DNA from 3 places in the Streptomyces sp. NPDC048479 genome. Region 2 is predicted to be linked to each of the others. Evidence: riboswitches for the same ligand, from Rfam matches in the RefSeq annotation. Region 2 holds a riboswitch; each other region holds the start of a gene.
What was found. Region 2 has a riboswitch for thiamine pyrophosphate ahead of AB0D12_RS26255 (thiamine ABC transporter substrate-binding protein). Riboswitches for the same ligand answer to the same signal wherever they lie in the genome.

Region 1: it holds a riboswitch for thiamine pyrophosphate, as region 2 does, so the genes downstream of both, thiO (glycine oxidase ThiO) here and AB0D12_RS26255 (thiamine ABC transporter substrate-binding protein) in region 2, are expected to answer to the same signal.
Region 3: it holds a riboswitch for thiamine pyrophosphate, as region 2 does, so the genes downstream of both, thiC (phosphomethylpyrimidine synthase ThiC) here and AB0D12_RS26255 (thiamine ABC transporter substrate-binding protein) in region 2, are expected to answer to the same signal.

Annotation. Positions count from the first base shown of each region.
Region 1 covers NZ_JBEZKA010000001.1:137,425-140,692, reverse strand. The annotation lists gene thiS (sulfur carrier protein ThiS) at 1-100, opposite strand, end outside; gene thiO (glycine oxidase ThiO) at 97-1,254, opposite strand; TPP riboswitch at 1,252-1,364, opposite strand; gene AB0D12_RS00630 (hypothetical protein) at 1,416-1,757, shown strand; gene AB0D12_RS00625 (FAD-dependent oxidoreductase) at 1,786-3,021, shown strand; gene AB0D12_RS00620 (Rv2175c family DNA-binding protein) at 3,065-3,268, shown strand, end outside.
Region 2 covers NZ_JBEZKA010000018.1:92,453-95,720, reverse strand. The annotation lists gene rlmN (23S rRNA (adenine(2503)-C(2))-methyltransferase RlmN) at 34-1,140, shown strand; TPP riboswitch at 1,171-1,298, shown strand; gene AB0D12_RS26255 (thiamine ABC transporter substrate-binding protein) at 1,382-2,479, shown strand; gene AB0D12_RS26250 (iron ABC transporter permease) at 2,518-3,268, shown strand, end outside.
Region 3 covers NZ_JBEZKA010000012.1:16,515-19,782, forward strand. The annotation lists gene AB0D12_RS19735 (YibE/F family protein) at 1-1,135, opposite strand, end outside; TPP riboswitch at 1,207-1,351, shown strand; gene thiC (phosphomethylpyrimidine synthase ThiC) at 1,344-3,110, shown strand; gene AB0D12_RS19745 (hypothetical protein) at 3,138-3,268, opposite strand, start outside.

The sequences.
Region 1 (3,268 bases), on a different contig from region 2:
TGAGGGACGTGACCAGGGCGTCCAGCGTGGTGCCTGTGGCGAGCTCGCGCGCCTCGCCGTTGACGGAGACGGTGATGGTGACGGACACGGGGACGTTCATGCGGGCTGCTCCTGAGGTACGGGGGAGAAGCGGCGAGGAGTGAAGAGGCGAGCCTCGTCCGGCAGTGCGCCGGTGACCAGCACCGTGGCAATCACATCGCCGGTGACGGGTGTGAGCAGCACCCCGTTGCGGTGGTGGCCGGTGGCCAGATGCAGGCCCGGCAGAGCGGTCGGGCCCAGCAGCGGCGCATTGTCGGGAGAGCCGGGGCGCAGCCCGGCGCGGGTCTCGGTGAGCGGCAGCTCGGTGATGCCGGGCACCAGCTCGTGCGCGTCGCGCAGCAGCTCGTACACCCCGCCCGCCGTCACCGTGGTGTCCCAGCCGAGCTCCTCGCTGGTTGCCCCGATGACCAGCTCGCCGTTCTCGCGCGGCACCAGATAGACGTCACTGCCGCGCACCACCGCCCGCACGGTCCGGGAGAGGAACGGCGCGTACGCACGCGGCACGGTCAGCCGCAGGACCTGGCCCTTCACCGGCCGTACCGGCGGCAGTACATCCTCCGGTACGCCGCCGAGCCTGCCGCTCAGACTGCCGCACGCCAGCACCACCTGGTCCGCGGATAGCTCACTGCCGTCCGTCAGTACAGCTCCGGCCGCCCGGTCCCGTACCACCGACAGCCGCTCCGCCCAGCCGCGGTGGAAGACCACCCCTACCCGCTCGCAGGCCGCCACCAGCGCCGCGGCCAGCCGCCGTGGATCGACCTGGTGGTCGCCGTCCACCCGAAGGCCCCCGCGCACGCCGGGCGCGAGCATCGGCTCCAGGCGGCGGCATTCGCGCCCCGTCAGCCACTCCGACTCCAGGCCGGACTGACGCTGCAGGGCGTGCAGTTCACGCAGATGCGCGCGGTCGTCGGCGTCGAGCGCGACCGCGAGCGTGCCACAGGCGCGATAGCCGACGGACTGTCCGCTCGTCTCCTCCAGCTCGGCGACAAAGGCGGGATAGCGCCGCGCGGATTCCAGGTTGAGGCCGAGCAGCGTCTGCTCGCCGTAGTGCAGTTCGGTGACGGCGGCGAGCATGCCGGCCGCGACCTGCGCAGCGCCGCCGCCGGGCTCCGGATCGGCGACGGCGACCCGCAGCCCTCGCTGCGCCGCACGCCAGGCCGTGACCAGGCCGATGATTCCGCCCCCGACAACGAGGACGTCTGAGGTACGCGACATGGGCGTCCAGCCCCTCCCTTCGCCGGCATGACCCGGATCAGGTTCGTACGGTCGGAGGCCGTCCAGCCTCCCTCTCAGCCCGGTGCGTCCGGGCTCCCGCGAGTGCCTTACGGTGGCCACCCTAACCCCAGGCCCCAACTCGCAGTAAGGGAGCAGCCACTGTGGCAAGGTCGCTCGACGGACTCGTGCTCTCCCCGGTCGCAGACCAGGCTCCGGGCCAGGTGGGGACCCGGACCCGGTTCACGTACCACGAGCAGGAAGGCCGGATCTGGGCCGAGTACGAGGGCGGCGATGTGCTCCGTGGCCACCTTGTGGGCACCAGGGAGGGCGACCGGCTCGACTTCCGTTATGTGCAGCTGAAGGCGGACGGCGGGACGTCCTCGGGGCGCTGCCTCTCCACCGTCGTCGAGCTCGAGGACGGGCGGCTGCGGCTGGAGGAGAGCTGGGAATGGGAGTCCCAGGAGGGCAGCGGGACGAGCGTCGTCGAACAGCTGCCTTCCTGACGGTCCGTCAGATGCGTAAGGTTGTCGGGTGAGCGAGCAGCAGACAGCACAGACGCAGCGGCGCGTGGTCGTCGTCGGCGCGGGAATGGCCGGAGTGCAGACCGCGGTGGCACTGCGCGAGCAGGGTTTCACCGGCCCGGTCACCCTGATCGGCGCCGAGCCCCATCAGCCGTACGACAGACCCCCGCTCTCCAAGGCGATCCTGCTCGGCAAGGCGGAGGGCTCGGCCTTCGATGTCGACTTCGAGGCACTCGGCATCGAACTGCGGCTGGGCTGCGAGGTGACCGGAGTGCGCGCCGGGGCCCATGAGCTGGACACCGCGGCAGGTCCGGTCCCGTACGACGTCCTGGTCATCGCCAGCGGTGCGGAACCGATCACCCTGCCCGGCGCCGTGGGCGTACCCGGCGTCCATCTGCTGCGTACCCTCGACGACGCCGCGCGGCTGCGCCCCGTTCTCACGCAGCAGCACGACATGGTGGTCGTCGGCGCGGGCTGGATCGGCGCGGAGTTCGCGACGGCCGCCCGTGAGGCGGGCTGCACGGTCACCGTCGTCGAGGCCGCCGGGCGCCCGCTGGCCGGAGCCCTGCCCGCCGAGGTCGCCGGCCCGATGACCGATTGGTACGCGGAGTACGGCGTCGAACTGCTCACCCACGCGCGCGTGGCGGACATCGAGCCCGGCGCGGTGATCCTGGCCGACGGCCGGCAGCTTCCGGCGGGCGCCGTGGTCGTCGGCATCGGCGCCCGGCCCGCCACCGCCTGGCTCGCCGGCTCCGGCATCGCACTCGGCCCGGACGGCGCAATCACCGCGGACGCGTATCTGCGCACTTCGCTGCCCGATGTGTACGCCGTCGGGGACTGCGCCTCCTTCCCGTCCGGCCGATACGGCGAGCGGCTGCTCGTGCACCACTGGGACAACGCTCTGCAGGGGCCGCGTACGGTCGCCGCCAATGTCATCGGCGGCGCGCCCGGACAGGAGCCACCGGAGGTCTATGACCCGGTGCCGTACTTCTGGTCCGAGCAGTTCGGGCGCTTTGTGCAGTACGCGGGCCATCATGAGGCCGCCGACACGATGGTGTGGCGCGGTGATCCGGCAGGCGCGGCCTGGTCGGTGCTCTGGCTGCGGGACGGCTCTCTGGTCGCGCTTCTCGCCGTCGGCAGAGCCCGTGATCTGGCGCAAGGGCGCAAGCTCATCCTGTCCGGAATCCGGCTGGATCCGGCGCGCGCCGCCGACCCGTCCGTCCCTTTGAAGGCGGCGGCCGACTAGGGTCCGGCTACCGACTGTCAGTCCGGGATGGCACGCTTGTCCTGTGACCGAGATTGACGCAAAGATCGATGCTCTCGTCCCCGCCTGGCTCCACCTTCCTGACATCGCGGAAATGCTCGATGTCGAGGTGACACGCGTACGGCAGCTGGTCAAGGAAGGCCAGCTGATCGCCGTACGCCGTGGTGAGAACCGGGCGCTTCAGGTGCCTGCCGCCTTCATCGACGGCGACAAGGTGGTCAAGGGGCTC
Region 2 (3,268 bases):
TCACGAGATTCCGTCTGCGACACTGGACGAACCATGCCCAAGCCCGGAGAACTCACTTTCGTCGCGCCCCGCGGAGCCAAGAAGCCCCCGCGGCATCTCGCCGACCTCACGCCCGCCGAGCGCAAGGACGCCGTCGCCGCGATCGGCGAGAAGCCGTTCCGCGCCAAGCAGCTCTCGCAGCACTACTTCGCGCGGTACGCCCACGACCCGGCCCAGTGGACCGACATCCCCGCCGCCGCGCGCGAGAAGCTCGCCTCGGAGCTGCTGCCCGACCTGATGTCCGTCGTACGGCATATCTCGTGCGACGACGACACCACCCGCAAGACTCTGTGGCGGCTGCACGACGGCACGCTCGTCGAGTCCGTGCTGATGCGCTATCCGGACCGGGTGACGATGTGCATCTCGTCGCAGGCCGGCTGCGGGATGAACTGCCCCTTCTGCGCGACCGGTCAGGCCGGTCTCGACCGGAATCTGTCGACCGCCGAGATCGTGCACCAGATCGTCGACGGCATGCGCGCCCTGCGCGACGGCGAGGTGCCGGGCGGACCGGCGCGGCTGTCCAACATCGTCTTCATGGGGATGGGGGAGCCGCTCGCCAACTACAAGCGGGTCGTCGGCTCCATCCGCCGGCTCACCGACCCCGAGCCGGACGGCCTGGGTCTCTCGCAGCGCGGGATCACCGTCTCCACCGTCGGCCTGGTGCCCGCGATGCATCGCTTCGCCGACGAGGGCTTCAAGTGCCGTCTCGCCGTCTCGCTGCACGCGCCGGACGACGAGCTGCGCGACACCCTGGTCCCGGTCAATACGCGCTGGAAGGTCCGGGAGGTGCTGGACGCCGCCTGGGAGTACGCCGAGAAGTCGGGCCGCCGTATCTCAATCGAGTACGCGCTCATCCGCGATATCAACGACCAGGCGTGGCGGGGTGATCTGCTGGGCCGGCTGCTCAAGGGCAGGCGGGTCCATGTCAATCTGATCCCGCTCAACCCGACGCCGGGATCCAAGTGGACGGCTTCGAGGCCCGAGGACGAGAAGGCCTTTGTGGAGGCCATCGCGGCGCACGGGGTGCCGGTCACCGTCCGGGACACCCGTGGCCAGGAGATCGACGGAGCGTGCGGACAGCTGGCCGCTTCGGAGCGTTAGCGCCCGTGTAACCTGGCTTGAAACATCTACATATTCCGACAGGGGAGCGCCACAGCGCTGAGAGTGCGACGCGGGTTTGGTAAATCAAGCCCAGTGGTCGCAGACCCTCTGAACCTTGCCCAGGTCATTCTGGGTAGGAAGTTCGGTCATTACTCACAAGCTGTTGCGCCCTGCCCGGATTCCCTTCGAGGGAGCCGGGCAGGGCCGCGTCTCTTCCTGGTCAACTCCAGGAGGAATTTCAGTGAGCACCACCAAGAAGATCACGGTCACCGCGCTGGCCGCGGCGCTCGGTGTCACCACGCTCGCGGCCTGCGGCGGCGAGGCCAAGGACTCGTCGGCCTCGGACGGCCGCTCGAAGCCGAAGACCGTGACGCTCGTCAGCCACGACTCGTTTGTCGCCTCCGCCTCCGTGCTGAAGGAGTTCACCAAGGAGACCGGCTACACGGTCAAGGTGCTCAAGAGCGGCGACGCGGGCGCGGCCCTCAACAGGGAGATCCTCACCAAGGGCTCCCCGCAGGGCGATGTCTTCTTCGGCGTCGACAACACCCTGCTCTCGCGTGCTCTCGACAACGGCCTGTTCACGCCGTACGAGGCAAAGGGCCTGAGCCAGGTGAACGACGAGGTGCAGCTGGACCAGGACAAGCACCGGGTCACGCCCGTCGACACCGGCGACATCTGCGTCAACTACGACAAGAAGTACTTCGCCGACAAGAAGCTGGCGCCGCCGCAGTCCTTCGACGACCTGGCCAAGCCCGCGTACAAGAACCTCCTGGTGACGGAGAACGTCGCGACCTCCTCGCCCGGCCTCGGCTTCCTCCTCGGCTCGGTCGGCAAGTACGGCGAGGACGGCTGGCAGGACTACTGGAAGAAGCTGAAGGAGAACGGCGTCAAGGTCGTCGACGGCTGGGAGCAGGCGTACAACGAGGAGTTCTCCGGCTCCGCGGGCGGTAAGAAGGCCAAGGCCGACCGGCCGCTCGTCGTCTCGTACGCCTCCAGTCCGCCCGCCGAGGTGCTCTTCTCCAAGCCGCAGCCGACCGAGGCGCCCACCGGGGTCGCGACCGGAACCTGCTTCCGCCAGACCGAGTTCGCGGGTCTGCTCAAGGGTGCGAAGAACGAGGCGGGCGGCAAGGCCCTGCTGGACTTCCTGGTCTCCAAGAAGTTCCAGGAGGACATGCCGCTGAACATGTTCGTCAACCCGGTGATCAAGGACGCGAAGCTGCCCGAGGTGTTCACCAAGTTCGGCGCGGTGGCCGTCAAGCCCCAGACCGTCGCTCCCGACACGATTGCCAAGAACCGTGAGCAGTGGGTCCAGTCATGGTCCTCGCTCGTACTGAAGTAACGAAGTCCGTCCGCGGGAGTGCGGCGCGGCTCGGTCTGATGGCCGGGCCCGCCGTGTTCTTCGCGGTCTTCTTCGCCTATCCGGTCGTCGCGATCGTCGGCCGGGGCCTAGAGATCGACGGGGTCTGGCAGTTCGGGCGGATCGGTGAGGTGCTGAGCCGCCCCGACATCCTGCGGGTGCTGTGGTTCACCACGTGGCAGGCGCTCGCCTCCACAGCGCTCACACTGCTGATAGCCCTGCCCGGCGCGTATGTCTTCGCCCGTTTCGACATTCCCGGAAAGCGACTGCTGCGGGCGGTGGTCACCGTCCCGTTCGTGCTGCCGACCGTCGTCGTCGGGACGGCGTTCCTGGCGCTGCTCGGGCGCGGCGGGCTGCTCGACGAGCTGTGGGGCGTACGGCTGGACACGACGGTGTGGGCGATTCTGCTCGCGCACGTCTTCTTCAACTACGCGGTGGTCGTACGGACCGTGGGCGGTCTGTGGTCGCAGCTCGACCCGCGTCAGGAGGAGGCCGCCCGGGTGCTGGGCGCCGGGCGGTTCGCGGCCTGGCGGAGGGTGACGCTGCCGGCCCTCGGGCCCGCCGTGGCCGCCGCCGCGCTGATGGTCTTCCTCTTCACCTTCACCTCCTTCGGTGTCGTACAGATCCTCGGCGGACCGACGTTCTCCACGGTCGAGGTGGAGATTTATCGACAAACGGCTCAGCTGCTGGATCTGTCCACGGCAGCCGTGCTGACGCTGGTGCAGTTCGCCGCGGTGGGCGCGGTCCTCGCCGTACACGCGTGGACGGTAC
Region 3 (3,268 bases), on a different contig from region 2:
TGGCCACCGTGCCCACACTGCTCTGCGCGATCGAGAAGAGCAGCAGCAGCGGCAACGCCGCGCCCGCGTAAGCGAGTACGAGCGTGTTCACGACCGACGCGATATGGTCCCGGCCGATCCGGATGGCTGCCCGGTAGAGCCCGCGCGGCCCCAAGCCCGGATCCGCCTGGTGCAGCTCCCAGACCGCCGAGGTCTGGGTCACTGTCACATCGTCGAGCACACCGAGCGAACCGATGATGACGCTGGCCAGCAGCAGACCGCTCAAGTCGATGTTCGGAAACAGGCCATGGATCAGGCCGGTGCTGTCGTCGGTGTTGCCGGTCAGTCTCGCCCAGCCGATGAAGAGCGAACCGAGCAGTCCGATCAGCAGCAGCGAGATCAGCGTGCCGAGGACCGCGACCGACGTACGTGCGGTGAGTCCGTGGCACAGATAGAGAGCGATCAGCATGATGGCGCTCGCCCCGATCACCGCGACGATCAGGGGATTTGAGCCCTGCAGGATCGCCGGCAGGATGAACAGGGTCAGTACGGCAAACGAGGCGGCGAGCGCGATCAGCGCCATCACACCGCGCATCCGTCCCACCAGCACCACCACGAGCGCGAAGATCCCGGCCAGCAGCACCATCGGGAACTTACGGTCCACATCGGTCACGGAGTACTGAAGATCGCGGGGCGCATCGGGTGCGTACGCCACCACCACCCCCTGGCCCTTGCTCAACTGCCGTGGAGCGTCCGGCTGGACGATCTCGGTGAAGGTACGGCCCTTGTCCTTACCGCTGGTGACCTCGATCGTCGCCTTCGCGCAGCTGCCCCGCTGGGAATTGACCGCCTCGCGCCCCTCGGGCGTCGAGGTGTCACCGGTCGGCGGCACCTGCGCCGCATTCACGTCCTTGCAGTTGACCTTCGCGACCGTCACCACCTTGCCCTGCTCGGTCTGCCGGTCGAAGCCGACACCGCTGCGCTGATGGTCGGGAGCGCCGCCCGGCCAGAGTACGAACAGCCCGACCAAAACCGCCGTGGAGAAGGGAATCAGCACCGCGGCGATGACCTTGCGAAGGTGCTTGGAGACGGGCGCGGCCGGCCCGTGGCTGTGCGCATGGCCGTGTGCTTCGGGTGTCTGCTGCGAGGAGGTCACCGGCCGATCATCGCAAGAACGGGAGAGGCCCACTGTTCAGCACGCCAGAAATGACGCTAGCGTGGTGGCACCTTTGCACACGCGGGAGCTCGGAGCACCGGGCTGAGAGGGCGCTGACCTTCGTACGAGTCGTGACGAATCGTACGGAAGCCGCTGCGTCGACCGCCGAACCTGTTACCGGGTAATGCCGGCGTAGGGAGTAGGTCTCATGACCGTTCAGGATGCACGCACGCCTGCCGCCGACCAGGCGGAGCGCAAGCCCGGCTGGCACAAGGGGTACGTCGAGGGTTCGCGCCCCGACCTCCGGGTGCCGGTCCGGCAAGTGCACCTCACCAATGGCAAGGACGTGACGCTGTACGACACGTCCGGCCCGTACACCGATCCCACCGTCGAGACCGACGTCCGCCGCGGCCTGCCGCCGCTGCGGGAGAACTGGATCATCGGCCGCGGCGACACCGAGGAGTATGCCGGCCGCCCGGTCCGTCCCGAGGACGACGGGATCAAGCACACCTCGCCGCGCGGGGGACTGCGCAACCTCGACGCCGTCTTCCCCGGCCGCCCGCGCCAGCCCCGCCGGGGCCGCGACGGCCAGGCGGTGACACAGCTCGCGTACGCCCGCCGCGGTGAGATCACCCCGGAGATGGAGTACGTCGCGATCCGTGAGAACGTCTCCGCCGAGGTCGTCCGTGAAGAGATCGCGGCGGGCCGGGCCGTCCTGCCCGTCAACGTCAACCACCCCGAGATCGAGCCGATGATCATCGGCAAGCGATTCCTGGTGAAGGTCAACGCCAACATCGGCAACTCCGCGGTCACCTCCTCCATCGAGGAGGAGGTGGACAAGATGACCTGGGCCACCAAGTGGGGCGCGGACACGGTCATGGACCTCTCCACCGGCCGCAACATCCACACCACCCGCGAGTGGGTGCTGCGCAACTCCCCGGTCCCGATCGGCACCGTGCCCCTCTACCAGGCGCTCGAGAAGGTCGACGGCAAGGCCGAGGAGCTGACCTGGGAGGTCTACAAGGACACGGTCATCGAGCAGGCCGAGCAGGGCGTCGACTACATGACCGTCCACGCGGGCGTGCTGCTGCGGTACGTGCCGCTCACCGCCCGCCGCAAGACGGGCATCGTTTCCCGCGGTGGCTCGATCATGGCGGCCTGGTGTCTGGCGCACCACAAGGAATCGTTCCTGTACGAGAACTTCGAGGAGCTCTGCGAGATCCTCGCCTCCTACGACGTGACGTACTCCCTCGGCGACGGACTGCGCCCCGGCTCGATCGCGGACGCCAATGACGAGGCGCAGTTCGCGGAGCTGCGTACGCTCGGCGAGCTCAACACCATCGCCAAGCGTCACAACGTGCAGACGATGATCGAGGGCCCGGGCCATGTCCCGATGCACAAGATCAAGGAGAACATCGACCTTCAGCAGGAGATCTGCGAGGAGGCCCCCTTCTACACGCTCGGCCCGCTGACGACGGACGTGGCGCCCGCGTACGACCACATCACCTCCGGTATCGGCGCCGCGATGATCGCCTGGTGGGGAACGGCGATGCTCTGCTACGTCACGCCCAAGGAGCACTTGGGCCTGCCGGACCGCGACGATGTGAAGACCGGTGTCATCACCTACAAGATCGCGGCGCATGCGGCGGACCTCGCGAAGGGCCACCCGGGAGCGCAGGAGTGGGACGACGCGCTCTCCGACGCGCGCTTCGAGTTCCGGTGGGAGGACCAGTTCAATCTGGCCCTCGACCCGGACACGGCACGGGAGTTCCACGACGAGACGCTGCCGGCCGAGCCGGCGAAGACCGCACACTTCTGCTCGATGTGTGGTCCGAAGTTCTGCTCGATGAAGATCTCCCAGGACATCCGGCGGCAGCACGGTGCCTTGCAGGAGGAGATCGAGGCGGGCATGGACGAGAAGTCCAAGGAGTTCGCCGCGGCCGGCAACCGGGTCTATCTGCCGATCGCGGAGTGAACTCCCGGCCACGGGCGCCGGCCGGGGTCACTCCGGCTGGTGCTCGGGGCCGCCGAAGTCCGGACTGGTGAAGTCCGGACTGGTGAAGGTGGGTCTCTGGCCCGTCGTCGAGCCCTCGCTCGGGCTGGAGTAGTCCGGGCCGCTGTAGCCGACTTTCG